Regions from separate parts of the Exiguobacterium sp. RIT452 genome, predicted to be linked through region 2. Evidence: predicted binding sites of a transcription regulator. Region 2 holds the regulator's gene; each other region holds the start of a gene.
The links. The regulator LexA, encoded in region 2, represses DNA repair genes until DNA is damaged. The targets are predictions, from matches to a motif close to CGAACATATGTTCG.

Region 1 (10,668 bases), on a different contig from region 2:
TCAATCCTCGACCTCAATCAGATACAGCTTATCATCAAAGCCGCCCCGCTTATCATGTTTCGTCAGCCGGATTGCTTCCAGTTGTTCCGGTGTCGTCCCGTGCGTCCGAGCCAGCGCGTGAACCAGCTCCAATAAGTCGGCCAATTCTTCGACCGCTTCTTCGGTCGCCGTTGCTTCTTCATATTCGGCTACTTCTTCATGCAATTTCCGTTTCGCTTCAACGAGGAATTCTTCCTCGTTAAGTGTCCGGAACGTTGCTTTTTTTCCGTTCCGAGCAATGATAGTTGGAATCTGATCCCGGACTAATTTATGATAAAGAGGCATTGGATTCACTCCTTGTAAGTATGGTAATGGTGTTGTAAAAATTATCCTATAGTTCAAGGCAGATAGCACGTTCTACATACGATTTATTTTAGATTAGAGGAGGAGTTTTCATGAGTTCATTCCAGAAAATCGAAACAACCAACGCCCCGGCTGCCATCGGTCCTTATTCGCAAGGCTTCATCGCTAACGGTACGTTATATGCTTCAGGTCAAATCCCGATCAATCCAGCAACGGGTGAAATGGTTGTCGGTGGCATTACTGAACAGACAGAGCAGGTCATGAAAAACGTCGATGCCATCTTAAAAGAAGCCGGTCTGACGCCGGATCGTGTCGTCAAAACAACGTGTTACTTAACAAGCATGGATCATTTCGCTGCGTTTAATGATATCTACTCCGATTACTTTGCTCCGCATAATCACTTCCCGGCACGATCTTGTATCGCCGTCAAAGAGTTGCCGAAAGGTGCTTTGGTCGAGGTTGAGATTTTAGGGTTAGTTTAATGACTTGCCATCCTATTTAATAAAGGATGGCTTTTTTTCTCTTAAATAATCAAATAAATTGTAATAGCTATATTTTTTTTACTTTTTTATTTTGAAATGTGGGAAATTATTGGATTGGGTGTTAAAATATTTTTAAGCCCAATATTTTTTAATTACGCCATTTTATTTCAAAATAAATATCGTATTAAACTATAGGCTAACTTACATATGAGTTTTGTAGCAAAACTCTCGAAAGGAAAGAAACGTACAGAATGAAAAAGTTTTTTAAGCTCGTCCTTGGTTTTATTATTGCGCTGGTTATCTTAATCATCGCTATGGTCGCATGTACATCATTTTTTGCAAGTGAGGTTGACAAAGAATTAAAGAAAAGTGATTCGGTTTCCTCAGTTGACAGCAATGGAGATTCTGAGTCAGCAGACAAAGAAGAAGCTCCAAAAGAATTTAAGCTCGGTGAAACAGTGAAAGTCGGAGATGTTCAATTAACCGTTTCTCAAGCTCAAAATCAATCGCCTGACCAATATAGCGAAACTAAAAATAATAATGTCATCGTATTTGATATTACCGCTGTCAATAAAGGAACTGATTCAGCTTTCATTGATAGTACTGAATTCAATCTTTATATTAACAATGAAAAAGTTGAGTCTTACTACGGTAGTGATGAAATGGCAATCAGTGATGACTTGAACAAAGGGAAAACACTGAAAGGTAAGATTTTCTTTGACGCACCAAAAGGACAACAACTTGAACTTATTTACGAACCATCATTCTCTTGGAATGACACTGAAGTTGTCTTTAAAGGTAGTAACTAACGCATGTTAAATGCCGTCTGTCCTAGTGACAGATGGCATTTTTTATTCCTCATTACCTTTTCTTTTATCTTTTTTTGTGTGTTCATTTTTTGCCTTCGCTGCTCCTTCCAAACTGTCCATACAACCAGTCCCGAAGAAGTTCCCACTTGTCCGGAAAAGCATTACTGCCTCGAGACGTCCCCTCTCCATTTGGACCACTCCACCTGATCTCCCAATTCGTGCCGTCGAGAATCAGCCACTCCGTCGTATACACCGGTTGCCAGTGCATAAGATTAACGTGGAGCAACAGGTGCTCGAGTTCCATTTGTTGGTGCTCTGATAACAGATAAACGTCTTCCGAGACTTTTCCTTCTTCATCTTCTAACCGTAATTCCCGTGTTGCTTTCGTCCACGTGAACATTTGACCTTTCCCCATGCCTGATTCCCGGTATGTTATCTGATTGATCTGCTTTTTCATCATTTCACTTAACCCTTTCGTTTTCTCCCTAGTATTACCATTGTAATTCATTTTCCGTTTTCTACCTATCCAAAAAAAGAGTCAGGTACCCTTGTTTTCGATTTTCTTTTATTCTAAGAGAATAGTTTGAGTAAGGAGGTAGCAGTCATGGTCAATCAACACCTCTTTTTATTTGGCGGTGGTCCCCCGTTCACGCCGGGTTTATGTCAAACGTTTGTTTCGTGTTTGAACGGGACACGTCCCGTCGCTTTACTGTATGTGCCGCGTCCCGGTTCGTCCTGGTCCGATTACGCGCCGATCTATACGGAGATGTTAACCGCTTGCGGCGCAACAGCATTTTTCCACTTGCCGTTGTCCGCAAGTCCAACAGACGACCAACTCGAGCAGCTGAGTACCTGCGCCGGCATCATCATCTCGGGTGGGGAAACGGAACTGTACCAACAATTCATCGTGCAGACGCCAATCGGAGCCATCGTTCAGGACCGGTTTCAGCACGGCGTCCCGGTCGCCGGTTTTTCCGCCGGCGCCTTACTGACACCGAACGAATGCCGAATTCCCGCGATCGATCAACGGGCGGGCAAGGCGCTCGTCCTTGAAGGACTCGGTCTAATGGACGCCGTGATTTCCGTCCACTATGACACATGGCAGGAAGAGACGAACTTGTTGCAGGCATTTGAAGCAACACAGAGTCGCTTCGGTTACGGCTTACCGGAGCAAACCGGTATTCATCTGCAAGACGGTCAGTTGATTCAACAAGAAGGACCGGAAGCAGTTGTACTGAAGCGAAAGGAGGAAATGACATGTCGACTATCGTAACAGCCGTCAAAGGGATCGTGCGGCACGACAACCGGATTTTAATCGTTCAGCGTGCTGCTGCCGACTCGGGTGGCGGAACGTGGGAATGTCCGGGTGGAAAAATCGATTTTGGCGAGCAACCGGAAGACAGTCTGATTCGTGAAATCCGGGAAGAAACGGGGTTGACGGTCACCGTCGACAAAATCGCTTATGCCTCGAGCATTCTGACACATCCCGATCGCCAGGTCATCCTGCTGGTCTACTTCTGTACAGCTGTGACCAGCAGTGTAATGTTATCAGAAGAGCATGACGCCTACTCATGGGCAGATGAACAGCTGATTCGGCAACAGATTGCGCCGAGCATCTTAACTGCCTTTGAACGGCATCAGATTTTTCAGCAGCTTGTCTTAACATAGGTGTTCCATACATTCTGCATTACAAAAGGTGATCCTCCCGGAAAACGGGTGGATCACCTTTTCTGTCTGATTATGACTCGTTGAAACGGTACGTTCAGACAACGTGCTGCTAACAATTATTTTCTTGCATCATGCGTTAAAAAACGTCGAAATTCGTATAAAAAAACAGACAGTACCACTACTACAATCACAGCGACGGCACTTATTCCTTTCGGTAAATCCAGTACACTAAACAATATTACGGCAATTCCTAAAATGATGAACGAGATACCATAATCCTTCATCCGTTTGGTCATACCATCCCTCCTCTGACATCGTCACGCTTCGCGATCTGTTCAGGTGGTGAATGCTTATTTTACACACTATTCCTATTTTAAAACAAGGTCACGCCCTTCTGCGATTTTCGAATCACTGTCTCCTGCCCTCGAAGTAATCTCCCATTTTTCGTTAACTTTATCTATTGTTCTATTAAGACCGCTAAATGTTAAAAATCACCTTGTATTCGGACTGGAAGATTTCTACAATGGACAAGTATGTCATGATACGCGAGGAGTCCACTGATGAAATCATCCTTTACTTATTTTGCTTTACCGTTAGCCGCCCTGTTGTTGACGGGATGTGCTGCGGAAGAATCATCTGCGCCGGCACCAAAGGTCGACCAGGCGGCGTCTCAAGAAACGCCTTCCGCAGAGAAGACCGAAGAAAAACAGCAAGAGACAACATCTGCTGATGTACCTTCCGCAGAAACTGCCGAGACAGAAGCAACGGAACCGATTCAGGAAAACGAGTCGACCGTCTCTTCCGAGGACAAGTCGTTCCCCGGCTATACACCCATTGAAGTCGACGGCGGCGACCTGTCCGGCGACCGGGAACCAAATGCCGTCGTGAACATCGGTTTTGGCGACCGCGAGTATTGGGCCTTTACAAATGAACACGCGCAACTCGTTAAAGTCACTGCCAAAAAAATCACGCTCCAGCAAGATACGGAAGACGTGACGTCATCCGGTCGCTATTATTCGGACGAAGCGAAGGTTCCGGGTGTCGAGAGTCCTCAGCTTGATGAAGGACATGTCATTGCCGATTCGCTCGGTGGTGTCTCGAACGCCTACAACATCACGCCGCAGGAGAGCACGCTCAATCGCCACGGCGATCAAGCCTATATGGAGAACAGTATCCGCCAGGCCGGTGAGGTGTCGGATTTTGAGGCGATCATCACCTATCCCGATACCAAGACGCAAATTCCGTCCCATTATCGGTACACGTATACGTTAAAGGGCAATGTCATCGTCGATGACTTCGACAATGTGAATCCGGATGAAGTCAATGCGGCACTCGGTTTGACAGAAGACGAGGACAAGACAGCAGAAGCTGCTGTTGAAACGGCACCTGCTCCAGACACGGGTGATGTCTCAACCGTCGACACTGACGGCAACGGACAAGTCACGATCCAAGAGGCGAAGGACGCCGGTTTCGCTATGCCGATCGCGGATGACCATTGGCTCTATCCCCATATGCGGGACAATGACCATGACGGGATGGTCGGCGAATAGTTTTACGTGCAGCATGAAACAGGCGGACTCCGAGGAGCCCGCCTGTTGGTGTTGGATTATTCTTCGCTGTAACCGACGACCTTGTTCCGTCCCGTCTGTTTCGCTTGATAAAGGGACTGATCGGCCTTTTGGACGACTTCAAACGATGTCTCACCTTGATCCGACGAGGCCGCCCCGATCGATAACGTGACATGGAATGCCGGATACGTGCTGAAGACAAAATGTTGATCGGCGCAGGCCAAGCGAATCGTTTCCCCGAGGCGGACGGCTTCTTTAAGCGGCATGTCCGGCAGCAAGACAACAAACTCTTCCCCGCCATAACGTCCCACAACGGCTTCGTCGGGACTACAGTGTTGCAACAGATGACTCAGTTGACGTAAGACGACGTCGCCGCCGTCATGGCCGTATGTATCATTGACCGATTTGAAGAAATCAATGTCGACGATCAGGACGGAGAACGCATAGCCGTGTTGGTCGTAATGCGCCAACGTCTCGTCGAGCTTTCGCCGATTGGCGAGATTCGTCAGTCCGTCGGTCAACGCCAGTTCCTGTTGCGTCTGGACGAACTGGAAGTGTTTGCGTAACTCCTGCAGGAAGCGGTACGTGACGTAGCCGCCAAACAAATTAAAAATAATATAGACAAATGCCATCTCCAAAAAGCGCATAAATGTATCCGTCAACAAATATAAGGCCGGTAGACTATACCCGATCCCGACTCCAAGGAGAACCAAATAATCCTTGAAGGTTTGGGCTGCAAATCGACGGTAAATACTTGCCGTGACAAGCAATGCCAAACAAATCAATGTGGCAAGAATCAACCCTTCATAGACCCCGGGCGGCGTAACCAGAAAACGTGCTCCGATGATCGCCGTCATCGTAATCCCACCACTGACCCAGCCGCCATAATAATAAGCCGTCACGAGCGCGACGAGCCGTAAATCAATTTTCGCCCCGTCATAGGTGATACTGTTCAAGACAAGCAATCCGCCGATCAGACCGGCAATTAGTCCTACCACTAAGCGAGTTCGAATAGGAGAATCCGCTGAAATCCGTTCCGTATGCCGAAGCGGTAAAAACGCAAACAAGAGGGATGTAATCAACAATGAAAAATTCAACAGAAACTGATTAAACTGACTCAACATGGCACCCTGACACCCCTTCGACTGACAAACTTCATACTTTGTATAGTTCTCTATCGGTTGATTTCAGTCCTTTTTCAAGCAGACCAAAGGTTTCCATTTTTGCAACGAGGGAAACATTCCATACAGGCTTTGCTTATTTTGGATAAGGGGGATTATTACAATGGACATGAAAGAGGAAAAAAAGAAAAGTAAGATGCCGTTTTTTGTTGTTCTCGTCATCATCATCTTTGTTGCCGTCGCCGCTGCCCTGATTATTTACGTCACATCCGAACCAAAAGAAGAAACACAACAGCTGCTCCAAATGACGACCAGTTTCGTCTCGACTTACCTGCCGCATGCCGGCTGACAGCGGACATCCTCGGATGTCCTTTTTTTGTGGGCTGAACCTTTACAAGAACGCTACATGTCCTTCATAAAATCTGCCCTCCCACTTCCCGATAGGAAGCATGGAGGCGTTGAACTACCTCCACCTACGCTTCACTTAGAGGTGAAGGATTCCTGAGTTATCCGACCTAACGGTCGAAACCTGATCAGGCTAACCCCGTCGTCCCGACGGTTGAAGAAGCTAAGATACGTTCGGCTTCTTGTTTGAGATTCAGTCCTGCGTTCACATCCCGGTCGTGATGGATGCCGCAACTCGGGCATGTCCATTCACGCAAGCCGAGATGTTTCACGTCTTTGTGTTGATGTCCGCAACTGGAGCACAGTTGACTGGAAGCAAAGGTCTTGCCGACTTTCACGACGGTCTTCCCGTACCATTCTGCCTTGTATTCCAGCATACGGAAGAACTCCGACCAGCTGACGTCAGAGATGGCCTTGCTCAACTTACGATTCTTCTGCATGTTCTTCACCTGCAAGGTCTCAATCCCGATGACATCGTGGTTTTGGACGATCTCGGTCGATACCTTGTGCAGGAAGTCAGTGCGCTTGTTGACAATCTTCTCGTGGATACGCGCAACCTTCCGCTTTTGCTTCTGATAGTTCTTCGACTCGGAAAGCTTCACTTTCTTGTTCAGAGCGATGCGTTGACGGCGGGAGAGCTTACGCTGTTCGCGCGCCAGTTTCTTCTCAAGTGTTCGGAAGTAACAGTCGTTCTTGTACATCGTTCCGTCCGACAGGATGGCGAAGTTCTTGAGTCCGACGTCGACACCGACAGATGAACCGGTCTTCGGCAGTTCGTGGATTTCCTGCTCGACGAGCAGGGAGACGAAGTATTTTCCTGAAGTATTGCGTCGGATCGTGGCGTTCAAGATACGGCCTGTGACCTGTTTCGAATGGGCGAAACGTACCCATTTCAGTTTTGGCAGTTTGAGCTTGTTGCATTCAATCGAGACTTCAGGAAGCTGGTTTTTACCTTGGATGTTGGTCTTGTATGACTGGACGGGATTGCGCTTGGACTTGAAACGAGGGCGTTCGTTCTGCTTCTTGAAGAAGCGGTCAAACGCATCAGCAAGATGCTTGACGCTGATCTGAACAGATGTGCTATCGACTTCCTTCAACCAGTCGAACTCCTGCTTCAACATAGGAATTTCTTTGGAACAAGAACCGTAGGACAGACCTCTTCCAGTGGTCTTGTACATTTCATCCCACTTCGCTAAGAAGTGGTTGAAGATGAAGCGCGAACACCCAATCGTCTTCGCAATCAGGATTTCCTGCTCTTTTGTGGGGTAGATTCTGAATTTGTAGGCCTTGTGCTTCAACACCATTTTTCACCTCCTTCAAAGAGAATATACCCGAAAGGCAGGCTGGCGATTCATCTCCCACTTTTGATAAACGGACCCTGTGCTTGAGGCACGGGGTCTGTTTATCTTTTAACTAATATACCGGGCTTCCTTTTTGTCGATGATGTTGCGAATCCGGTTTTCCGTCACCTGATAGGTCAACGCCAACCGGCGAATCGAAAGTCCGGTTTGATACCGACGCCGAATGTCCCGGATCTGCTGCGGCGACAATTCGATATGTTGCGTCAATAACAGGTCGAACTCGTCGAGGAGCGACGCGTACGCTTGACTCGTCGACGGTCTGACGGTCAGATTGTCGATTTGATCGTTTACACGATCACCGTCCGCCCGGATAATCCGGTCGTGCGTGGCCTCGGAATCGAGAAACGCTTTGGCGACAAGCTCGGCGATATAAAACCGTTCCCCGCGTCCTTGTTTGTACAACGTCACTTTCCGGTAACCTTCTTGATTGATTCGCGGGCGCAACACGACACCTTGCCGTCGTTGTTTAACACCACGACTCGTCTCGATGGTCCGGTCGAGCGACCGGACGTTCCCTGATGTTGAGACTTGATACATGCCTGCATAGCCCTGTACTGCCTTCCAATATTCCATATAATCAATGACCTCCATTCGGTCCTAAAACGACAACATTTCCTACTGCCATTATACCATTTAACGAACAAACGTTCTAATAGGAACACTCTGTTTTTCTGTGCTAGTATTAACAAAAAAAGGAAGAGGTGTCAGGATGAAGTTTGTTATGTTACTTGGTCCGCAAGCGGTCGGCAAAATGACGATTGGTCAGGAACTCGAACAAAAAACGGGCATGAAATTATTCCACAACCATCAGACGATCGACTTGTTGCATCCGTATTTTGATTTCACGAAACCGGCGCATCATAAACTGAAGGACTTGATCCGGCGGGAAATGTTCAAGGAAATGGCGGTCAGTGATCTCGAAGGGGTCATTTTTACGTTTTTATGCTTGTTTGGCGTCGAAGACGGCGGCATCGAATTCATCGAAGAGACCGTTCAACTGTTTGAAGAAGCCGGTGCCGAAGTCTTCATCGTTGAACTGGAAGCCGAACTGTCCACCCGTCTGGCCCGAAACCAGACCGAGAACCGTTTACTCCATAAGTTCACGAAACGGGACATCGCTGCGTCGGAAGCCAACTTGCTTGAAACCGCCGAACAGTACCGGACGCATTCGCTTCCGGGAGAACTGTCGTATCCCAACTATCTCCGTCTTGATACCGACAGACGTTCGGCCGGCGAAAGTGCCGAGACGATTTGTCGACACTTTAACTGGTCAACGAATCTGGTCGAACGATGAACCAATCCAAGCAGACGTATTTTCCGGTGTTCTTGACGCTCGGTTTGTTGCTGTTTAACATGTTGACGTCCTATTTGCTGAGCGGACGGTTTTTCCCGAATCTCAGCCTGTGGGTGCCGATTGGTCTCAACATCTTGGTCGGACTCGGGTATATCGTTTCGCTGGTGCTTGGTCTCCGGTCGACAAATAACTACGTCAAATGGTTCAGTGTCTTCGCAAACATCGCTTTTTTACTGTCATTATCCGTCATCACCTTTTTATTGTTGCTCGCAAACGGCATCTCAGAACCGTAATCCGGACACGAAAAACCGTCTCTTCAGAAGCACGTTTTCTGAGGAAACGGTTTTATTTTTGCCTATCCAAAAAAATCGTCGACTCCACTCGACTTCTACAGGAAAAGGAAGCGTGCTTCCGTCAGGAACAGGCGAGACCCGGTCGTCCTCGGACGACCGCGGCTTGCGTTCCGCCTGAGAAAAGCGAGCGGAGGAAAGACGATTCTTTTTTTATCATTCAATGCATCAAGTCACGCCGAAAGACCGGTCCGTCCGCACGAAAGCCATTTCGGAGCCAAACCGCTGCTTCTCCGTCCCGTCCGATCACAAACGGCAATAACAACGTCCGGGCGAGATACGCGACGATGACCGTCAACGCTTCTTCGATGTAGCCCGCCCGGTCGGTCGGATCAATTGCGTCATAACTGAGTTGCTGACCGCTGAACTGAATCGTCGCAATCTGTTGTCTCTCCCGTGTCTGCAGTGTCCAGATACAACCGTCCGTCGTATCTGCTGCTTCAATGTGCAGGCGGGACGTCGTAAAGTCCGGATGGCGACCGTTCATTCTGTTTCCTCCTCTACGTCAAAAGCTGCCGTCGCGTAGGCTTTACCGTTAATCAGAATCGTCAGCTGATGTGTACCCGGATAATGGACGCGTGTCGTCAAGTTCCGGAACGACTGCCGTTTCGTAAACGTCTCCCGTCCAATCACTTGCCGTTCACTGATCCGGAAGACCTTTTGACTTGTCCCCCGCTTTTTGACATAGTCGATCGCATATTCAATTCGCAGGACTTGCGGTTCGGTTGTCGCAAGGGCAAAGGTAAACGTCAGTTCCCCGCCAATCGGCAACGCGGGTGTCACCGTCAGTTCGTCGACCGTCACCGTCCCCCGCGTGACGAGACCAAACGCCTTCAAGACGTCCGGATGTCCCTGTTTCAGGAGTGTCCGTGAAGCATGCCGTAAAATCCAGTCCGTATGCGGATGGTTCCCGAGCTGTTCCAAGCGTTCGATGACGAGTTCCGGATGGGTCTTCGCGATATCGTTTAAATGATTGGCGACACTTTTGCGGACGTAAAGCGCCTCGTCCTGCAACAAGTCATCTAAAATCGGCAGGACCGGACGCGGATCGGCAATCAACGCCGGTATCCGTTGCCCCCACGGCAGGCGCGGACGGGTTCCTTCTGACGCCAAGCGCCGGACGTGCTCGTCACTCGACTGACTCCACCGGACCGCGAGTTCTAAAAACCGGTCTTGATCTTCGAGCAGAAACCGCCGGACCGCAAACTCCGACGTCGAGTGCCGGGTCAACCTTTCCAGTGCTACCATTGCCCGGTCCCAGGCATCAC
Region 2 (10,668 bases):
AATTTAAAAAGCAAGTAGAAATAACCTGCCGGGCGAGATCGCCTGGCAGGCTTTTTTGTGTCACGAAACGGATGAGACATGTCCCGACTGTAATTCATACATCTTTTTGTACAGACCGTTCTTTTCAATCAACGTCTGATGGTTCCCTTGTTCGACGACTTCTCCTTGATGCAGAACTAAAATCAAATCGGCATCTTGGATGGTCGACAACCGGTGGGCAATCGCAATCGTCGTCCGTCCCTGCCGCATTCGTTTTAAGGCGACTTGAACTTTTTCTTCGGTTTCCGTATCAATCGAACTCGTTGCTTCGTCAAGAATCAAGACTTTCGGGTCACGGGCCATCGTTCGGGCGAATGAGACGAGCTGACGCTCTCCGGCAGAGAACGTCGCTCCCCGCTCGGCGACCGGACTGTCGTACCGATCATCCAACTGATTGATGAAGCCGTCCGCCTGAACGAATCGTGCTGCCTCTTCGACCTTTTGGAATGGAATCGACGGATCAAACAGTCGGATATTATCAGCAACACTCCCCGTAAAGAGGAACGAATCCTGTAACACCAGACCGACATGACGTCGCAATTCGTCTTCCGGCAACTGTTCCAGCGGTTGTCCGTCGATCAAGATCCGACCGGACTGATACGAATAAAACCGCATCAAGATGTTGATGATCGAACTTTTCCCGCTGCCGGTCTGACCGACTAATGCAACCGTCTGGCCTTTTTTCGCTTCGAACGAAATCCCTTTCAGGACTTCTTTTTCTCCGTCGTAACTAAAGCGGACATTGTCAAAGACGATATGGCCTTCGGATACAGATGCTTCCCCCGGCAATGTTTTTGAAGGTTCCGGCTCATCGGTATCAAGGACTTTAAAGACGCGGTCTGCGGAAACGACCGCCTGTTGGAACTCCGACAACCGTTGCATGATTTGTTGGACCGGCTGAAAAATCCGTTCCATATAACTGATGAACGCATAGACGACCCCGACTTGAACCGTTTGTGAGAACGACAAGATTCCAAAATAGGTGATCAAGGAAGCAATCGTCAAGGCGAGCATCAACTCAATGATCGGCCGCAGTAACCAACTGTCGAGTTTCAAGTTCTTATAACGACCGTTCTGGTGGGCGATATTCGTTTCCTCAAATTCCGCCATCAATCGTTTTTCTTGGCGGAACTGTTGAATGATCGCCATCCCGTTGATCGACTCATTCAATTGACCGTTAATCTTCGACAATAAATCCCGGACTTCGGCATAATACTTTGTCGAATAACGGCGGTAAATCCAGATAATGAAATAAAACAGCGGCAACAACACCAAGGCAATCGTCGCAAGACGCGGTTCCAGCAGGTAGAGGAATAGATACGTTCCGATCAACTGAACCCCGCTTTGAACAAAGGTCGACAAGACACCGATATACAGCTCTTTGATGGCTTCCGTATCATTTGTGATCCGCGAGACGAGTACGCCGGCCGGTGTCCGGTCGAAGTAGCCGAGTCTCAGATGCATGACGTGACGAAACACATCAATCCGAAGACGCTGAATGACCTTCAAGGCAATCTTTTGAAACTCAAAGGCTTGTAAATAATCGACGACGATGCCGGTCGTATGCAGGAGTAAGTAGACACCAAACAATAAGGCGACTTCCTGAACCGGATAGTTCCCGACCGCAACATAGTCATCGATGAAGATTTTGACGAGATACGGTCCGCCGAGCTTCGCTCCGGTCGTCACGAGTAACAGGAAAAAGGCGACCATCACTTGTTTTTTAAACGGTTTGACGAATCCGAGCAATCGTTTCAGGACCGCTTTTTCATTAATATCATGATTCAAACGCTCCACCTCCCTGTTCGACGAGTGACTCCAGCTGTTGCCGGTCATACGTCTCCTTGTACCAGCCGTCTCGACGGAGCAGTTCGTCGTGCGTTCCGCGTTCGATGATCCGTCCGGCGTCGAGGACGATGATTTCATCCGTATGCGACACGGCAGACAAGCGGTGCGCGACGATGATTTGTGACTGCTCGTTATCAGCCGTCCGGAAGTGTTCGATGATTGCTTCTTCCGTCTTGGCATCTACTGCGGACAAGGCATCATCGAGGACAAGAATCGGACAATCGGCCAACAACGCGCGAGCAATCGAAATCCGTTGTTTCTGACCACCGGACAACGTCACCCCCCGCTCCCCGACCATCGTCGCATATCCTTCCGTAAAGCCGAGAATGTCCTCATGAACCGCAGCGACCCGTGCGGCTTCCATGATCTGATCCATCGAAGCATCCGGTTTTGCGAAGGCAATATTGTCGGCAATCGAGGCGGAAAACAGGAAGTGGTCCTGCGGCACGATTGCGACTTGTTTTCGGACGGTCTCCCGCATCAATTGTTTGATGTCTTGACCGCCAATCGAAACCGAGCCGTATTTGACATCGTATTCCCGGGACAACAACCGGACGAACGTCGATTTCCCCGCCCCGGTCCGACCGACGATTCCGAGCGTCTGACCCGGTCGTAACGTCACATCGATATCTTGTAAGACCGGTTGCGTGTCATAGATGAAGCGGTCGATTGCGACATGCAGATCGGATGACGTGACCGTCGTCGCCGCTTCCTTCGCATCCTTGATTTCCGGTTCAACCGCCAGCATCCGTTCGATCCGATCGTAGGATGCCCGTCCCCGTTCGACGATGTTGAACAACCATCCGAACGCAAGCATCGGCCATGTCAGTAAACCTAAGTATGTAGTGAATGAAACGATATCCCCGATCCGGATTTCGCCCTGTTGCAGTAAATAGGCACCGTATCCGACCGCGATGATATATGACAATCCGACTAATCCAAAAATTGTCGGATCAAACAACGCATCGATCTTTGCGACCCGGCGGTTTTTTTGAACGACATCATCCGATAATGAGGTAAACGTCCCGACATCGGATTCGACTTCCCCCGTTGCTTTTAACACCCGGACTCCGCTGACACTTTCCGCAACCTTATCATTCAAATCGGAAAAGGCTTCTTGCGCATCATGGAACCGCGAATGTAACATCTTCCCGTAGCGTGAGGTCAAATAAACCATCAGCGGCATCGGCAACAACGAAACAAGTGTCAGTTTCCAGCTGATTGTCGTGACCATCGTAATGATGACGAAGCTCCCCATCGTCACCGAATCGACAAGCGTCAAAATACCCGCTCCTGCCGTCATCGAGACGGCTTGCACATCATTCGTCGCGTGTGCCATCAAGTCCCCGCTCCGATACTTTTTATAGAAGGACTGATCCAAATCGGAGAAGTGACCATACAATTGACTGCGTAACAATCGTCCGAGGCGAATCGATGCCCCGAAAATAAAGAAACGCCAAAAATAGCGAATCACATACGTGGAGACACCAATTAACACTAAGGTGCCGACGAGTCGCATCAAATCGTCCCTTGTCAAACTACCTTCACTCAAACCATTCACTGTTTCACCAATCACTTTTGGTGGAATCAGTTCCAGTCCGGCTACAAAAATCAACGCAATGATGCCTAAGCTGTATGCTTTCCATTCGAGTCGGAAAAACCAACTCAGTTTCCTGAAGACTCCCATACAAGTCCCCCCTTTTTTAAATCGATTGAGTATTTCTAATAGTCTCACATTTTAGATTAGCCATCTTCCTAAAAAATAGCAAACAAAAGGAGACCAAAATGGTCTCCTTTTACAAGTCATTATTTTTTCGGTGATTTCATTGAACCACTCATTGAACGCATCACTTGGTTGACTTTCTTTTGTGATGGCTTTTGACCCATTTGCATCATCAATGTCTTAATCATATCTTCGTTGATTGGTGGGTTTTGCTCCAAATAGTTCATCATGTATCGGCGAGCGATATAGAAACCAAGGGCGACACCAGCTACCAAGCAAAGAAGGGCAATTAAAATCCAAATCCATGTAGCCAAGTTGCTTCCTCCTCTAACTTCAAACGTCGCTTTTTACTATACTATAATTTAAAGCCTTTGCATAGATAATGCAAAAAAAAGGTGCGCGCGTTTGCGCACCTTTCTTCATTAACCGAGTTGCTTGACTGTGTTCAAGACATTTTCAACAGACATGCCGTACTCTTTTAAGAGAAGATCTCCAGGAGCAGAAGCACCAAAACGATCGATTCCGATGACTTGACCTTCTGTTCCTACATATTTGTACCATCCGAGTGAAGCACCGGCTTCAATCGCAAGACGCTTCGTGATGCGTTTTGGCAAGACCGATTCTTTGTACTCTGCTGATTGGGCTTCGAACAATTCCCATGATGGAAGTGAGACGACAGCTGCCGTTTCGCCGAGCTCTTTTTGTGCTTCGACGAGCAAGTGAACTTCAGAACCTGTTCCCATCAAAATCGTATCCGCTGTTTCGATGTTACCCGCGATGACGTATCCGCCTTTTTCAGCACCTTCGACTGTTGTGCCTTCGAGTTCAGGCAACCCTTGACGTGTCATGACGAGAAGTGTTGGTTTGTTTTTCGATTGAACCGCTGTTTTCCATGCTGCGATTGTCTCTTTTCCGTCTGCCGGACGATAGACCGTTAAGTTCGGCATCGCGCGGAAACTCATCAAGTGTTCAACCGGCTCGTGTGTCGGACCATCTTCACCGACTGCGATTGAGTCATGTGTCAAGACGAAGATCGACTGGATCCCCATCAATGCTGCTAAACGGACAGCTGGACGCAAGTAATCCGAGAAGACGAAGAATGTCGCACCGTAAGGAATGACACCACCGTGTAACGCCATACCGTTGACCGCTGCTGCCATCGCGAATTCACGGACACCAAACCAGATGTTACGACCGCTTGGATCGATGTCGAAGTCAGCTTCTCCTTTGAGCATCGTGTTGTTTGAACCTGCTAAGTCAGCCGATCCACCGAAGATCGTCGGGACGTTTTTCGCAAGTGCGTTCAAGACTTCCCCACTTGTTTGACGTGTTGCTTTTTTCGATGTCAAATCGTATGTCGGAAGGTCTGCTTCCCAGTTGCTTGGAAGTTCGTTTGCGATGGCGCGGACGAGTTCTTCATGCAATTCCGGATGTGCTGCTTTGTATTGCTCCATCTTGTCAGCCCATGCCGCTTCCGTGTCAGCGCCACGTTTGACGATCCGCTCTTCGAACAAGTCTTTGACTTCTTCCGGCACGTAGAATTCTTCGTGATCCCAGACGTAGCTTGCTTTCGTCAACTTGATTTCTGCATCTCCGAGTGGTGCACCGTGCGAAGCCGATTTTCCTGATTTGTTTGGTGAACCAAATCCGATGACCGTTTTGACTTCGATCAACGTCGGTTTTGTCGTTTCGGCTTTCGCTGCTTCGATCGCTTTTGAAATCGAATCAAGATCCGTTCCGTCTTCCACGCGAATGACTTGCCAGTTGTATGCTTCAAAACGTTGTTGGACGTTTTCAGAGAATGATTTATCGAGATCGCCGTCGAGTGAGATGTCATTTGAATCATACAGAACGACCAGTTTACCAAGACCTAAATGTCCTGCAAGTGATGCCGCTTCTGCTGAAACACCTTCCATTAAGTCGCCGTCTCCGCAAATGCCGTATGTGAAGTGATCAACGACGTTTAACTCGTCACGGTTGTATTTCGCTTCCAAGTGACGTTCTGCCATCGCCATCCCGACAGCCATCGCGATGCCTTGTCCGAGTGGACCAGTCGTCGCATCAACACCTGCCGTGTGACGGTATTCCGGATGACCCGGTGTTTTTGAATTCCATTGACGGAATGACTTCAAGTCATCCATCGCAAGATCATAGCCTGATAAATGGAGGAGTGAGTAGAGAAGCATTGAACCGTGTCCTGCTGAAAGTACAAAACGGTCACGGTTGAACCATTCTGGATTTTTAGGGTTGTGGTTCATATGATCCGCCCATAATGTAAATGCCATCGGTGCTGCACCCATCGGCATTCCCGGGTGACCCGAGTTCGCTTTTTGTACTGCATCAATTGATAATGTACGAATCGTATTTACTGCTAATAGTTCTACTGTTGTCATGTTCGTCAAAACAATCATCCTCTCTCTTTTTCACAAATTCTTTATCATTTTAGCACACCCGGAAATGTGATACAACTTTTCTAAATAGTATGTCACATTGAAATGAATGCGCTCTCTATTGCCGTTTTCTTAACACTTTTGTGATACACATTACGAACTTTTCATCAAAAAAAGCTACCCCACTCATCCATTGAGTGACATAGCTTTTCCGGTTATTGTTTGTTGCGTTCTTCTTCCTGCGCTTGCTTTAATTTTTCCGGTGTAACGTCCGTTCCTTCTTCATCGACGATTTTGATTCCCATCATCTGATTTTTGAATGAACCGCGGAAGGCTTCCAAATACGCTGTTCTTAATTCTTTTTGTTCCGCTGTTTCCGCATCCGTCAACGGCTCGACTTTTGATTTATTGGCTAATTCATTAATCCGGTCTAGTTGTTCTTGTGATAACATGATATCCCTCTTTCTGTTGACTCGACATCGAGCTTTCAATAGTAACCTTACTTTAAAAGACACGAACAGAAAAAGCAAGTGTGGCGCGCTTCTCGCACACCCACCTGCTTCATGTTTCATACGTATTGATGACTTCCTTATATTCGAGATAACGACGGTTGACGGTCGCCTTTGAAATATCGTGTCCCATCCCTCTTAAGGTAACGGCGATATCAGCAAATGTCAGACCCAAGTCACGTAATCGGACGATTTCTTCAATCGGGACTTCTTTTCGGCTCCGACCTGCATTCTCACCTTGCCGGTTAAGGTTCTGTTCGGGACGGAAACCATTTTCAACTGCACGTCGCATACCGCGGGCAATTTTTGCATTATGCAATTTCCGCTGGTACTCCTCGACGAGCGAGACGATTTCAAGGACCATCGCCTCGGCATCAGCCAATTTATATTCGCCGTCTGATTCCATCGTCATCAGTTGGACCTGATGTTTTTGAAACGTGTGTAAAATCGCGATTTTGGCATTTCCACGCCCGATACGGGTATCATCCGTCACAAGGACGGCATCCACTGCCTGACGTGTGACGTAATCGAGGACGGACAACATGCCCTCCCGATCGACATCATAACCACTTTCCTTTTCCGTGATGATATCCACGATTTCAAACCCTTTTGTTACAGCGAGTCCCGACAGTTCTGATCTTTGCCGCTCAAGCGAGCTATCCTGTGCTTCTTTTTCCGTCGAGACGCGACAGTAGATTACTACTTTCATCGTACTTCACACCCCTGTTCGTTCATTGACAACTTTTACAGTTTGTCATTGTTGCGCGATTGGTACAACGATTTTGTTTTTCGAAATGACATGAGTCGTCTTCAGTTCATTGTTCTCAATCAACCATTCGACGTATTCTTGATCGGTCATCGAACCGTCATTGTAGACTTCAGCGACTTGTTCGACTGTCGCATTTTGATCGACCGTAACAGAAGCCGTCAGGAGTTGTTCGACCTTTTCATCCGGTCGGGGCGTTAAGAGGAAAAGAATGAAAGCAAGGCTAAGCGTATAAAAGACAATGGAAAAGGCATGGGTACGGATCGTATGCATCATGATGAATCCCTCCAATTTGAAATGATTTAGAATAGATGTTCTCGGAACAATTGTTCGCATAACTCATCATAAACCAAGAACCAGTGTTCGGTCAACACAAAATGTCGAACAATTGTTTGTACGCTCATTTGTTCTATGTTATAGTGAATTTAGAAACATGTATTCCTATAACCTTCAAAAAAACCATTCCGAAAAGAGGTGGCAATTCATATGCGGAAAATGTCAAAACGACAACAAGAAATTCTTGACTATATCGTCGCTCAAGTGAAACTGAAAGGGTATCCACCTTCAGTTCGTGAAATCGGCGAAGCTGTTGGTCTTGCTTCAAGCTCAACGGTACACGGTCATTTGGATCGTCTAGAAAAACGCGGACTGATTCGCCGTGACCCGACAAAACCACGTGCGATTGAGATATTGCTTGATAAACCTGAAGATGATCACGAAGCAATCGTGCACATCCCTGTCATGGGGAAAGTAACGGCTGGTTTTCCAATCACGGCGATTGAAAACATCGAAGAACATTTCCCGCTTCCGGCTCATTACGTTGGAAACGAAAACGTCTTCATGTTGACGATCGATGGTGAATCGATGATCAATGCAGGAATTCTTGACGGTGATCGTGTCATCGTACGGCAACAAAACACAGCAGAAAACGGTGAAATCGTCGTTGCTATGACCGAAGATAGCGAAGCGACAGTAAAACGGTTCTTCTTAGAAGATCAACAAGTACGTCTTCAACCCGAAAACGATTCGATGGACCCGATGTATTTCGACAATGTCTCGATTCTCGGCAAGGTCATCGGCGTATATCGGACGATCCACTAAGCGAGGGACCAGCTCAGCTGGTCTTTTTTTATGCCTTCTGGAAATGTTCATGATACGGTTAATTCCGTTGCCTTGACGAGTTATGTTGCGTATTCGGTCGCAACACAGCAGACGGATTGGTTGCCGACCGCAATCGGACTCGCCGTCGGCACCCTTTGGCTCTCCCCCGACCTCGATTTGAAGTCGGAACCTTACTACCGGCTCGGACCATTCCGGGTACTCTGGATGCCTTACGTCAAAATCATGCCGCACCGATCCATCTGGTCCCACGGCTTGATCATTGGTGATATCATTCGCCTGCTGTACAGCGCAGCCTTTTTGATTCCCCTTTTGTTTCTGGCCCTTTACGTCGAGATCATCGATCCAAGTACGGTCGATCTCTGGTTTGAATCCATGCCTGCTTTTGTCATCGGGATTATGGTCGCCAGTACGATCCATATCGTTCTCGATCATTCGAGCAGTTTGTTTAGAACAAAAAAGAAACGAAAAAAACGCCGCTAACACCTTTTGTTCCTTACAAAATGAACAAAAGGTGTTTTTGTATCCACTTTTCAAATTTTTAAACATAAATTAAGGAAATTTCATTCGAGTATTTCAATTAATTGTATTGAAAACGTTCTCATTTCGGAGTAGTTTTAAATAGAAAGGCCAATATTTGCTTTAATCCAAAGGGAGGGTTTTTGCATGAGTAACTTTACTAGTGAGCTGATTGGAACCATGATTCTGATCTTGCTCGGGGATGGGGTCGTTGCAGGGGTTGTCTTGAAAAAGACGAAATCTGAGAACAGCGGCTGGATCGTCATCACATTTGCTTGGGGTCTCGCCGTCATGACTGCAGCCTATATTGCTGCCGCCAGTGGCGCACACCTGAATCCTGCGTTGACATTGGCGCTTGCCATGAATTCCGATTTGCCGTGGGCTGATGTACCTATCTACATCGCTGGTCAATTAATCGGAGCATTCATCGGTGCCGTACTTGTTTGGCTTCATTATATGAAACATTTTGAAGCGACTGATGATCAAGCAGCAAAATTAGGTGTGTTTGCAACCGGACCTGCGATTCGTCACACGCCTTCAAACTTGATTTCGGAAATCATCGGTACGTTCGTCTTGGTATTCGGAATTCTGTCATTTGGTCTGACGACGTTCGGTGACGGACTGAAACCACTTATCGTTGGTCTTCTTGTCGTCGTCATCGGTCTCTCGCTTGGTGGTACAACAGGGTATGCCATCAACCCGGCCCGTGACCTTGGTCCGCGGATTGCCCACGCCATCTTGCCGATTAAAGGAAAAGGTTCATCTGATTGGAGCTATTCGTGGATTCCAATCGTCGGTCCAATCGTCGGCGGTGGAATTGCCGTCCTGCTTTACCAATTGCTGCAAAACTGATTCTTGTGTTGACACCTATATCTCAAGGGGGATTTTACAATGGAAAACAAGTATATCTTAGCACTCGACCAAGGAACGACCAGCTCACGTGCCATCATCTTTGATCACGATGGTCAAATCGTCAACTCGGCACAACGGGAGTTCAAACAATACTTCCCGCAACCAGGCTGGGTAGAGCATGATGCCAATGAAATCTGGGGTTCGATTCTTGCAGTCATGGCAGATGCCCTCGGATCGGCTGATATTAAGCCTAGTCAAATCGCAAGTATCGGCATCACGAACCAACGTGAAACGACGGTCGTCTGGAACAAAGAAACAGGTAAACCGGTTTATCACGCGCTCGTTTGGCAATCCCGTCAAACATCCGGTATCTGTGACGAGTTGAATGCACAAGGTCTCAACCAGAAATTCCGCGATAAAACAGGTTTATTGATCGATGCGTACTTCTCGGGAACAAAAGTCAAATGGATTCTTGATAATGTCGAAGGCGCACGGGAACAAGCGGAAAACGGAGAACTGCTCTTCGGTACAATCGATACGTGGCTCGTCTGGAAATTGTCCGGCGGCAAAACGCATATCACGGACTACACGAATGCGTCACGAACATTGATGTATAACATTTACGAACAAAAATGGGATGACGAATTACTTGAAATCCTGACGGTTCCAAAATCGATGTTGCCGGAAGTGCGTCAATCGAGTGAAGTGTATGACAATACGGTTCCGTATCACTTCTTCGGTTTTGAAGTTCCGATCGCTGGTATTGCCGGTGACCAACAAGCTGCCCTCTTCGGTCAAACATGTTTCGAACCGGGTGAAGGAAAAAACACGTACGGCACAGGTTGCTTCATGCTGATGAACACCGGTGAAAAGGCTGTTTCTTCTGACCACGGTCTACTGACG
Region 3 (10,668 bases), 370 kb from region 2:
AGTCGAGTTTCAGACCGGACAACGAATTGACACGGAGGTTTCGGCGTACAGCATTGAACGGCAACGAATCAAAACGCTAGAACTTGCATATGAAATGCAACGGAGATTTCAAGAAGAACGACCGATGACGTTTAATAAACCACGATAAGTGGAACATCTTAACAGGAATCTTTAGCAAATAAAGCGAATTAATCCATGAGTGCATAAGAGAGAGAATCGAAGGGGAGGTGAAGCGATCAAACGATCGCTACACAATGAATGAATCATATGAATGGTTAAACCGAAGAAAACTACAACCGGGATTTGGTGTAAACGGAGGACGTCGTTTTATCAGTTCGCGTATCGTCCGTCCGGAAAATACGCCAGGTAAGCGGGTCAAAGGTGTCAAACGGGCACGTCAACTGATTGTGGACGAAGCGGGAAATCGCCGTTGGGTGACGAAACGAATCGTCGTAACAGATGCAGCAAAACATATGACAATCAACCGCCGGACTTCTGTTGCGCAAAAAGAAGTGACAGAATCACGCCTTGAACAGGTCAAACAAAAATTGACTTCGAAAAAAGTGTTCCTGCCGGTCTTGGCAGCGACTGGACTTGCTGTCGCAGGCGGGGTATTAGCATATGTACTTCGTCGGAAAAAACGACATGCAGCTGAACGTCCCGAACAGCAATCGTAATCGAACCGATAAAAAAAGCCGTGCTCCCCATCAACTGATTGTGGGAGAACGGCTTTTTCAATGAGAAAACGTTTCGAGACGCAATTTTTTACAGGAATCGTTTACGAATCGACGTTGAAAGTGCTTTTTCAGAAATCTCTTCTAACTCTTTTTGATTCGTCGGATCGAAGCTGTCATTATAGAATCGACCAACAAATTCTACGCGGTCATAATCCAGTTCCTTGAAAATCAAATGCTTATGATCATCGTAGAATACGACGCGATAATAATCAGAACCACGCTCTAGTGTGACAAGGGCTCGTATGTGTTCCAGTCGTTTTTGTTCATCCGACTTTTCTTCTTCGACGGTTTCATCTGTCGTTTTTGCAGCTTCAGCTTGTTCGAGTGCATTCTTTACCAATTCACTCTTTTGATCTTGTTCTTCAGTCATAGTTATCGCCTCCACTTTTTATTTTACATTGAAATGTACGGATGAGAAAGAAAAATCCCTTAGCCGCCTCGGTGCGCGTCGCAAATCCGGAGAACATTCAGCGCACCGATTCGTAATCGTTCGATTAAGCGGGCAGCAGCCTCCGGATTCGAAATGGTCTCAGCAACCGCGAGTGTCATCAGTTCAATCCAACGTTCAGCATGCGCTTGCTCGATCGGCAAAAGACGATGGATCATCGCAAGGTTCATGCGCTCATCATACTGCTCATATTGTTTGGGTCCACCTGTCAGCTGGATTAAAAAAACGATTTGTGCTTGTTCAACCCGCTGACGGTCAGTCGGGAATAAAGGGAGAAGAAGTTCATCCGCGTAAACCTGTTCATAAAATCGTTTAACCAGTTGTTCAATTGCTTGACGTTTTCCGAGTTCTTCGTAGAGCATCGATGTCCCTCTTTCTGTACATACGGTTTGAATCATCTTGCGACATATCATTATGCCAGTCTTTACCCCTTTTTTGCAACTACGGATCCGGTACCCGATTCATATCTTGTCCCAAAATTGAATGGAAAAAACTTACGACATCACCGGACGTTTGTTCGCATTTATGCGATAATGTACATATGAAAACAACTAGAGGAGGTTGAATATGAATTATATGCATCTAGGTCGTGCCGGTACAGGTAAAACCACAAAGCTGATTGAGCGTGTTGTCGATCAATTGACGGAACAACCGTTAGGCCCGCCCATCTTTTTCATCGTTCCGGATCAAATGTCATTTGAAATGGAACGACGGATTGCGATTGATCCGCGCTTATCCGGTCTTGTGCGAATGGAAGTCATGAGTTTGCGGCGATTTGCGTTCCACATCATCCGTGACCACGGCAATCAAGCGATTCCCTTTTTGGATGAAACCGGTACGCAACTGTTGTTGCGGCAAGTAGTGGAGGAAACGGAAGAAAATTTGAAAATCTTTAAACGGACGAAAAATATGCCCGGTTTTTATAAGGGATTGGATGAATTGATTGCCTCGTTCAAACGGTCGTTGGTGGATCCGGATATGTTACGTCAAATCAGTGAAGTATCGCCTGAACGTTCACCGAAGCTGAATGACTTGGCGTTGATTTATGAACGGTTTACAGAGCGGATTGAAGACAAAGCCCTGCATGCGGATGACTACTTTACAACCCTTATTGAGTTGTTGCCGCAAGCCAATCTGGGACAGGCATGTGTTTATGTTGATGGATTTTATGAATTTTCTTTGCAGGAACAACAAGTGTTGCTTCGTTTGATGGAATTGACGCAAGACATGCATATCAGTTTTACGTTAGACACTGAGGATCCTCATGCCAAACAATCGGAATTTGGTGTATCGCAACGGTGTTACATGCAATTACTGGAACAGATGAAAGAGCGTCAAATCGACCATGAATCCATTCATTACCAGCAACCCGTAAAATTTAAAAGCAGCGGATTACAGATACTTGAGCAAGCGTTACTGGCACCGGGTTATCCGGCCGTCGATCATGAAGTGGACGGGGTGACGGTTACGGCAGCGGTCAATCGGCAAGTCGAAACGGAAGCGGCCGTCAGAAAAGTCATTCAGCTTGTCCGGAACGAAGGATACCGTTTCAATGAAGTTGCGTTTCTTGTCCGTCACCTCGAGCCGTATGCCGATCATTTGGAACGTGCTTTCCAGCTGTATGATATTCCTTATTTTTTGGATCAACGGGAACCGATGGTCCATCATCCAATCGTGGAGTTGTTGCATGCCGTCCTCGAAATCATTCTGACGGGTTACCGGGAAGAATCGGTTTTCCGATTACTGAAAACAGAATTGATTCCATTGCCGGCAGATGATTCGCGCTTGGCGCTTGATCGTTTGGAGACGTTTGTCTTGGAGCGGGGGATCAAAGGTTCCATGTGGAAAAAGCCATGGCAACTGAAACGTCGTCTGGCAGACGAAGTCAGTCTGACTGATGAGGAATTAAAAGAAGAGAATGCGTTGAACGAATGGCGTCAGTTTCTCGTCGATGCGATTGAACCGCTCGAAAAACGGTTTAAGGCCTCGCGGACGATGAGTGAATATACACGTGCCTTGTACCGTTTTTTAGAAGAACATCAGTTGACGGACCAGTTGATGATTTGGAAACAGGAAGCGCTCGATGCGAATCAGTTGGGTCATGCCCGTGAACATGATCAAGTGTATGAAGCAGTCCTCCATCTCTTTGAACAATTGGAAGCGGCAGCTCCGGAAACAACCCTTTCGACGGAACTGTTTATCCAAATGGTCGAAACGGGTCTTGAAAGTCTCCGCTTTGCGCTTGTTCCGCCGTCCCTCGATCAGGTGATTGCAACCGACTATGTCCGGGGACGCTTGCAGAAAATAAAAGTCGTCTTTCTGCTTGGAGCGAACGATGGGTTGATTCCGTTTGTCGAGGATCAGTCGAAGCTGTTATCAGAGAGTGATCATGACTTTTTACATGATCATGGTGTTCCGGTCGGCAAAGCATCACTTGATGTATTTGATGACGAATTGTTTTACCTGTATCAAGGAGTGACGGCACCGAGTGAAGCGCTCCACATCAGCTACGCGCTCGTCGACGAGGACGGGAAGGCCTTGCAACCCGCCTCAATCGTCAAACAAATCAAACGTCAATTGCTGCAGGATCGTCCTGTCAAAACGTCCTTTGCAGAGGCCGGCGATCATGCACCGGACGATCAACTTCAGTTCGTGACGAGTCCGGATCGTGCCGCTGCTGCGACCGCAATCGAGTTACGGCGATTGCAACGCCGGTATCCAATCCAACAATCATGGTTTGATGTCTACAATACGTTGCTCGAAAACGGTCAGGGGCGGGAACGAATGGCTTTGTTCTCAAGTGCGCTGTTTTATCAAAATCAAGCGGAGTCCTTACCGGATGACTTGGCCCGTACGTTGTATGGGGACAACATCAAAGCGAGTGTCTCACGGTTCGAGACGTACAATGCCTGCTCGTATAAACATTTTGCGCGTTACGGATTACGGCTGAAAGAACGGAAATTATATAAATTCGAAGCGCCGGATATCGGCAATCTGTTCCACGGTGCGCTCAATGATCTCTCCGTTAACATCAAGTCGTCCGGTCAGCACTGGCGGGATTTGGATGATCAGTCGTGCAGCCGTCTGGCAAAGGAAGCCGTCGAAAAGGTGACGCCGGAAATTCAAAATGCGATTTTGATGAGTTCGAACCGTTTTGGATATATTAAGAAAAAGCTGACGGATGTCGTCGAGCAGACTGCCAAAATGTTAGTCAAACAAGCAGAACGATCGGACTTTGAACCGGATTTATTCGAAATCAGCTTTGGGAATGCGATGTTCCCGCCGCTTCGGTTTGCTTTACCGGACGGAACGGAAATCGAATTCACAGGGCGGATCGACCGGGTCGATCAAGCGACGATTGGTGATCAATTGTATGTCCGGATCGTCGATTATAAATCGAGTGCCAAAGAACTGGATTTTGCTGAAATTTATTACGGTTTAGCGATTCAGATGCTGCTGTATCTCAAGACCGTCGTGGAGCAGTCGGAAGTACTTTTCAACCAGCAAGCAAAGCCGGCGGGAGCCTTGTATTTCCACGTTAAGAATCCGATGTTACGCGGCGATTTATCAGCTGACGAAATCGAACGCAGCCGCTTGTTGCTGGAATCATATCAAATGCAGGGCGTCATCGTCGAAAATGATGAAGTGCTTCGGGCGATGGATCAGATAGCTTACGATGAGCGGAAAAAATCGCCACTCGTCAAGGTGACGTTCACGAAAACAGGTCTGCACAAATCGCATACCAAAGGGGTCGTGAAGGAAGACGAATTAAACGCCTTGATGGATCATGCGTGGGATGAACTGAAAACGAGCAGTCAGTCGATGTATGAAGGAGATATTGCGATTGATCCGTTTGATTATCAAGAACGAACCCCTTGTACGTTTTGTGAATATCGTTCGGTCTGTCAATTTGATGAATCCCTCGGAAATGATTACCGGCGACTGGACGCCATGTCAGAAAAAGAAGTCTTGGAACGGTTGAAGGAGGATACAGAATGAGTGTGCAATGGACAGACGAACAACAACAGGCCATCGATGCCAGAGGCGGACATATTCTGGTCTCGGCAGCAGCCGGTTCGGGAAAAACGGCCGTTTTAGTCGAGCGGCTGACACAACGGCTCATCAATCAAGAGGATCCATTGACAGCCGACCGGATTCTCGTTGCGACATTTACGAATGCGGCGGCCAAAGAAATGAAGACACGTGTCATCGAGGCGATTGAAGAACAGATTGAACGGTCACCGGAAGATGTGTACCTCAAAAAACAACGACAGATGATGAACCGGGCTCAAATTACGACGATTCACTCGTTCTGTTTATCGATTCTGCGGGAAAATTATTACCGGATCGGTCTTGATCCCGCGTTTCGGATTGCGGAAGAAGCAGAATTGTTATTGTTGCAGGACGACGTCCTGGAAGAAGTATTCGAACAGTTTTATGCGGATGCGGATCCTGCCTTTTACGAGCTGATTGACAGCTATACATCAGACCGGGACGACCAGGCAATGCTGAACCTGATTTCGAATCTGTATCGTTTTTCCCGTTCGCTTCCTGACCCGGAAGCCTTTTATGAACATTTGATTGCCCAGTACGATCAACCGGTGGATCCGGATGAATCTCACTTGTTGACCCGACTGCTTGAGCTCGAATGGGAGCGGGTCGCACCGGTCGTCAACCGCTACCTGGAATTGTCTCATCGGTTGCGGGCCGCCGGGTACGGCGAAATGGCGGATCTGCTGATTCAAGACGTTGCGCCGATTCGGCAAGTCGACCCCCGACGCGATCGTTGGACGACCGTCGCCCTCGCTTTTCAAGCTGTCGAATTCGGACGTTGGAAAAGTGTCCGCGGGGATGATGACATGAAAGTGTTTCAAGCCGAACGGACGCGTCTCGTCAGCGATCTTAAAAAGATGCGGGACTTGTTCGTACAAAAAGACGGAGTCGATTATTTGGAGGACTTGCGTTCCCAACTCGGACATGTACAGATGATTGTGACATTAGTGCGTCGTTTCTCAGAAGCGTATTTAGAAGAAAAACAACAACGGGGAATCGTTGACTTTTCGGACCTTGAACATTTTGCGTTAGCAATCTTGGAACAGGACGGAGAAACGACGGATGTCGCCCGATTGTTGCAGGAGCGTTTTGTTGAAGTGCTGGTCGATGAATACCAAGACACGAATGAAGTTCAGGAGCGAATCTTAAAACTCGTTTCTCAATCGGACGAACAGACGGGAAACCTGTTTATGGTCGGTGACGTCAAACAATCCATCTACAAATTTCGTCATGCGGAACCGGGTTTGTTCCTCAACAAGTTTAAACGGTTCCGGCAAACGGATGTCGGGACACGAATTGATTTAACCAAAAACTTCCGGAGCCGTTTGGAAGTATTGGACGGGACAAATCATATCTTCCGACAGGTGATGGATGAAGCAGTCGGAGAAATTGATTATGATGAGGCCGCTTATTTAAGATTAGGAAATCTGGGGTACGTGGAGTCCGATCAGGTTGCTCCGGAATTGTTGTTGATTGATCAAGTGGAGGCGAATAAGGAAGAACTCGAAGCACAAGTGATTGCGACACGCATCATCGAGATGGTAAACGATGATCATCCGTATCTTGTGTTTGATGCCAAACAAAAACGATTCCGAAAGTGCGAGTACCGTGATATCGTCGTTTTGGTCCGGTCGCGCGGTAAACGTGTTCAGGCGCTCGTGGATGTATTCGAACAATACGAGTTGCCTGTCTATGCCGACACGACGGGCGGCTATTTTCAAGCAACTGAAATTCAAATCATGATGGCATTACTGAAGACGATTGATAATCCGTTGCAGGACATTCCGTTAGCAAGTGTCTTACGGTCGCCGATTTTTGGATTGACGGACCGGGATTTAGGCAGAATTCGGGCAAAATCAAAAGAGGCGAGTTTTTACGAAGCGGCGGTCACGGTCGCACAAGAGCAGACACCACTCGGAATACGGGTGGATGAAGCGCTTCGACAACTTCAAGCATGGCGGACGGAAGCCAGAGGGAAATCACTGGCAGCCTTGATCCGTTCGTTGTTTGATCAGACCGGTTATTACGAATATGTCGGGTGTTTAAACGGCGGTCGGAGTCGACAAGCCAACCTGAATGCCCTCTATGAACGAGCCACACAATATGAAGCTTCCGGATACCGGGGGTTGTATCGATTCCTCCGATTGATTCATCGTCTGGTGGAGCGCGGTGAAGACTTTTCAGAAGCCCGTTCTTTAGGAGAGGATGAGGATGTCGTTCGGATCATGACGATTCATCAATCAAAAGGATTGGAATTTCCGGTGACGATTGTCAGTCAGCTCGGGAAGCAGTTTAATAAGCAGGATCAAATCCAAGCCATCCAATTGCATAAAACATATGGCATCGCATTAGACGCCATTGATCCGGTAAAACGACTCCGCTCGGGAACGCTTTTAAAAGAAGTCATCCGCCGGGAGATGGACCGTGAGATGAAGGCGGAAGAGATGCGTGTGCTGTATGTCGCGATGACACGGGCAAAAGAAAAATTAATCCTGGTTGGTGCCATTAAAGGGTTGGAAGAACAACTTGCTAAATGGCAAGATCAGCCGCTTGATGAGTTGCTGTTACCGGAAATCAACCGGCGTAATGCAAAAACGTATGCTGATTGGGTTGCCCCCGCCGTTTTACGCCATTTCATGTTGAGTGAAGGCGAACAGCAGTGGGCGTTACGCATCATGGCACCGGAAGAGATTGCCCCGTATCAAGAACTGACGAAAATGATTGATCAACTGGAACATGTCCGGGTTTTGGAAAAAATCGATCATGCTGGAAATGAAGCATTAAAACAGCGGATTGAAGAAGCCTTAACGTATCAATATCCGTATCAAGCCGCAACCGACACGGCAGCCAAACAAACCGTGACAGAATTGAAACGGACCGAACAGCTCGAACGGGCGGCTTTCGAAGCGACGTATCGGCAAGCGACCTATTACCGGACACCACAATTTTTGGGACCAACTTTGACAGGGGCCGAGCGGGGAACGGTTCTTCATTTGGCGATGCAATTGTATGAAGCGGATCGTCCTCTCGAAGAGCAAATTACCGAGTGGGAGCAAGGGGAACGGATTTCTGCTTTAGAAGCCGGTACGATGCGTGAAGCAGTGCCGGAGCTCAAGGCGTTTCTTGATTCCGAAATCGGACAGCTTTTTGAGCGGCGCCTTGCGACAGGAGACGTCTACCGGGAATTGCCGTTCACCTATAAAATCGATTCCGTCCGATTCCGTCCGGATTGGTATGGTCCGAGTGATCAAGCCGTCATGCAGGGGATTGTCGATTGTCTGATACGTGACGGAGAGGAGTATATTCTTTTAGATTATAAATCCGATCAAGTCTTTGAAACGGCTGACAGCCAAGACCCACACGAGATGTTACGGGAACGCTATGCGACCCAGCTGAATTTATATCAAGAAGCACTGGAAGCGATTTTGAAAATCACGATTTCCAAAAAACTGATTTATGCTTTTTCACTTCATGAACTGATTGAAATCGATTAAGAAAGTTTTGTCTAACAAACGTCTAACCAACCTGTTTTGTCACGCGTCTTGTGATGAGAACAAATTGGTTAGACGATTTTCGTTTCTAAATATGAAAGAACTGTGTAAAATGAAAAGGTATGTACGTAAACTAATGGTTCATTACAGGAGGTTTTATAGATGGCACGTATTTTATTAGCAGAAGATGAAGATGTCTTACGAATGTTGGTGCTCGATACATTAGAAGACGAAGGATATACGATTGATGAAGCAACAGACGGAGATGAGGCCTATCAAAAAATCATGAGCGAGCATTACGATCTTGTGTTACTCGACTATATGATGCCTGGTATGACTGGAATCGAAGTCATTGAAAAAGTACGGCAACATCCGGATAAACAACAACTGAAAATCATGATGTTAACAGCCAAAAGTCAACAATCCGACCGGGAACGAGCGGAAGAAATCGGTGCGAATTATTTCTTCTCAAAACCGTTCAGTCCACTTGAATTGATTGATGTCGTAGGAGGAATATTGAGTGATCATCCGGTGGATTAATCGAAAAATCGGACGCCAGCTGATGGCTTCCTTTTATATCGTTTTAACGACGCTGATGATTTCTTCATTGATTGTCTATAATTATACTGACACGAAACTACAGGAGACACGACTCAAGCTTGAAGATATTAGAGATCGCAGTGCCCGTGCCGGTGCACTTTGGGAAGAATGGCAAGACTTGCAGTTCAATATGCGGGGGTATGCTCTGATTGGTGATCAGGAGATCTATCAAAAGATGGTGGATCAACAGGCGACGATTGACGAGCAGACACGTTGGTTTGAGGAAAATGCGATTTATGAGCAAGGGAAAGATTATGCCCGTTCTTCGCGTGAACTGTATGCCTATTATTTTGAGGCAATTTTGCCGTTGATTCAATCCTATGTCGAAGCCAAAGCATCCGGTGAGGTCAATGAATCGTTTTTAGAGGGAACGACATTGACGTCCTTACCGCTGGGGAAAGAATTGCTCGCGAACGGACGAATCAAGCTCGATGCGTCCGGAAACATCGACGTCTTGTCTGAAATCAATAAAAGTGAGTTGGCGCTTGGCGGCTACCGGGACTTCCTTGAGGAGTGGTCGGGAAAGACAAGTCAACAGCTTGAACAAGAAATCCAGACGACTCAACTGATTTGGCTTTCAAATATCATCGTGTTGGTCGGAGTATTGATTTTCTTTGTGTACCCGTTCATTCGAAAAATTACCGCCGAGTTGCTCTCGCTCGTCAAAAACAGCCAGCGTCTTGCGGGAGGGGAAGACATTTCGCGTGTCGAAGTGCCTGACCGAAAAGATGAAATCGGTATTTTAGCGTTATCCTTTAATCAGATGGCGGGTTCGATTTCAGAAAACAAACAGCATATGCTGGCGAAAAATGAAGAACTTCAAGCCCAGCAAGAAGAGTTACAAGCGCAACAAGAGGAACTGCAGGCACAACAGCAGGAACTCGAAGAAGCACTTGAACTGACGATGCGAAATGAACAACACCTCCAATATCGCAATGATTTGACGGAAACACTGGCGGCGCGGGAAGCGTTGACGGCATATCCGGAGATCATTGAGAAGCTGATCACGATCACCGATTCAGAAATCGGTGCCCTTGTGTTCGTGGATGAGGGATCTGCGTATTCGATCGTGACACACGGAATGACGGAAGAACTGTCCGAACAATTATTAGGCAGTGATTTTTCGTTGTTGAAACGAGCTGACTCGCTGAAGAAAGCTGTCCATTCATCGAAACAAGTGGCCAGTAACCATCCACTGCCGTATCCGTACTATATGTACGAGACGGCAGTACCGATTCTTGATCCGGCGTCGGAGGAAGTGATCGCGTTTATCTACCTGGTTCGTTACCGGGATCAGTTTACGAACGAACAGATGCGGGATGTCATGTCCTTCTCACGG

Region 1: the regulator LexA is predicted to act here: its motif matches at 8,394-8,407, upstream of D3D03_RS14235 (NUMOD4 domain-containing protein).
Region 3: the regulator LexA is predicted to act here: its motif matches at 1,692-1,705, upstream of addB (helicase-exonuclease AddAB subunit AddB).

The regions. Positions count from the first base shown of each region.
Region 1 is NZ_QXJB01000007.1:144,483-155,150, forward strand. It holds gene D3D03_RS14175 (DEAD/DEAH box helicase family protein) at 1-4, opposite strand, end outside; gene D3D03_RS14180 (nucleoside triphosphate pyrophosphohydrolase) at 1-324, opposite strand; gene D3D03_RS14185 (RidA family protein) at 435-824, shown strand; gene D3D03_RS14190 (DUF4352 domain-containing protein) at 1,076-1,633, shown strand; gene D3D03_RS14195 (hypothetical protein) at 1,716-2,093, opposite strand; gene D3D03_RS14200 (Type 1 glutamine amidotransferase-like domain-containing protein) at 2,238-2,906, shown strand; gene D3D03_RS14205 (NUDIX hydrolase) at 2,891-3,301, shown strand; gene D3D03_RS14210 (hypothetical protein) at 3,418-3,597, opposite strand; gene D3D03_RS14215 (DNA/RNA non-specific endonuclease) at 3,862-4,851, shown strand; gene D3D03_RS14220 (GGDEF domain-containing protein) at 4,908-5,993, opposite strand; gene D3D03_RS14225 (hypothetical protein) at 6,154-6,339, shown strand; gene tnpB (IS200/IS605 family element RNA-guided endonuclease TnpB) at 6,524-7,696, opposite strand; gene D3D03_RS14235 (NUMOD4 domain-containing protein) at 7,805-8,329, opposite strand; gene D3D03_RS14240 (DEAD/DEAH box helicase family protein) at 8,466-9,050, shown strand; gene D3D03_RS14245 (hypothetical protein) at 9,047-9,343, shown strand; gene D3D03_RS14250 (hypothetical protein) at 9,561-9,887, opposite strand; gene D3D03_RS14255 (DNA alkylation repair protein) at 9,884-10,668, opposite strand, start outside.
Region 2 is NZ_QXJB01000001.1:435,041-445,708, reverse strand. It holds gene D3D03_RS02245 (SH3 domain-containing protein) at 1-2, shown strand, start outside; gene D3D03_RS02240 (ABC transporter ATP-binding protein) at 61-1,827, opposite strand; gene D3D03_RS02235 (ABC transporter transmembrane domain-containing protein) at 1,817-3,574, opposite strand; gene D3D03_RS02230 (YneF family protein) at 3,694-3,924, opposite strand; gene tkt (transketolase) at 4,033-6,021, opposite strand; gene D3D03_RS02220 (DUF896 domain-containing protein) at 6,216-6,452, opposite strand; gene D3D03_RS02215 (YneB family resolvase-like protein) at 6,562-7,218, opposite strand; gene yneA (cell division suppressor protein YneA) at 7,264-7,551, opposite strand; gene lexA (transcriptional repressor LexA) at 7,762-8,376, shown strand; gene D3D03_RS02200 (metal-binding protein) at 8,407-8,877, shown strand; gene D3D03_RS02195 (MIP/aquaporin family protein) at 9,061-9,765, shown strand; gene glpK (glycerol kinase GlpK) at 9,805-10,668, shown strand, end outside.
Region 3 is NZ_QXJB01000001.1:63,473-74,140, forward strand. It holds gene D3D03_RS00380 (competence protein ComK) at 1-148, shown strand, start outside; gene D3D03_RS00385 (hypothetical protein) at 255-677, shown strand; gene D3D03_RS00390 (hypothetical protein) at 766-1,107, opposite strand; gene D3D03_RS00395 (truncated hemoglobin) at 1,167-1,547, opposite strand; gene addB (helicase-exonuclease AddAB subunit AddB) at 1,753-5,184, shown strand; gene addA (helicase-exonuclease AddAB subunit AddA) at 5,181-8,732, shown strand; gene D3D03_RS00410 (response regulator) at 8,892-9,269, shown strand; gene D3D03_RS00415 (ATP-binding protein) at 9,250-10,668, shown strand, end outside.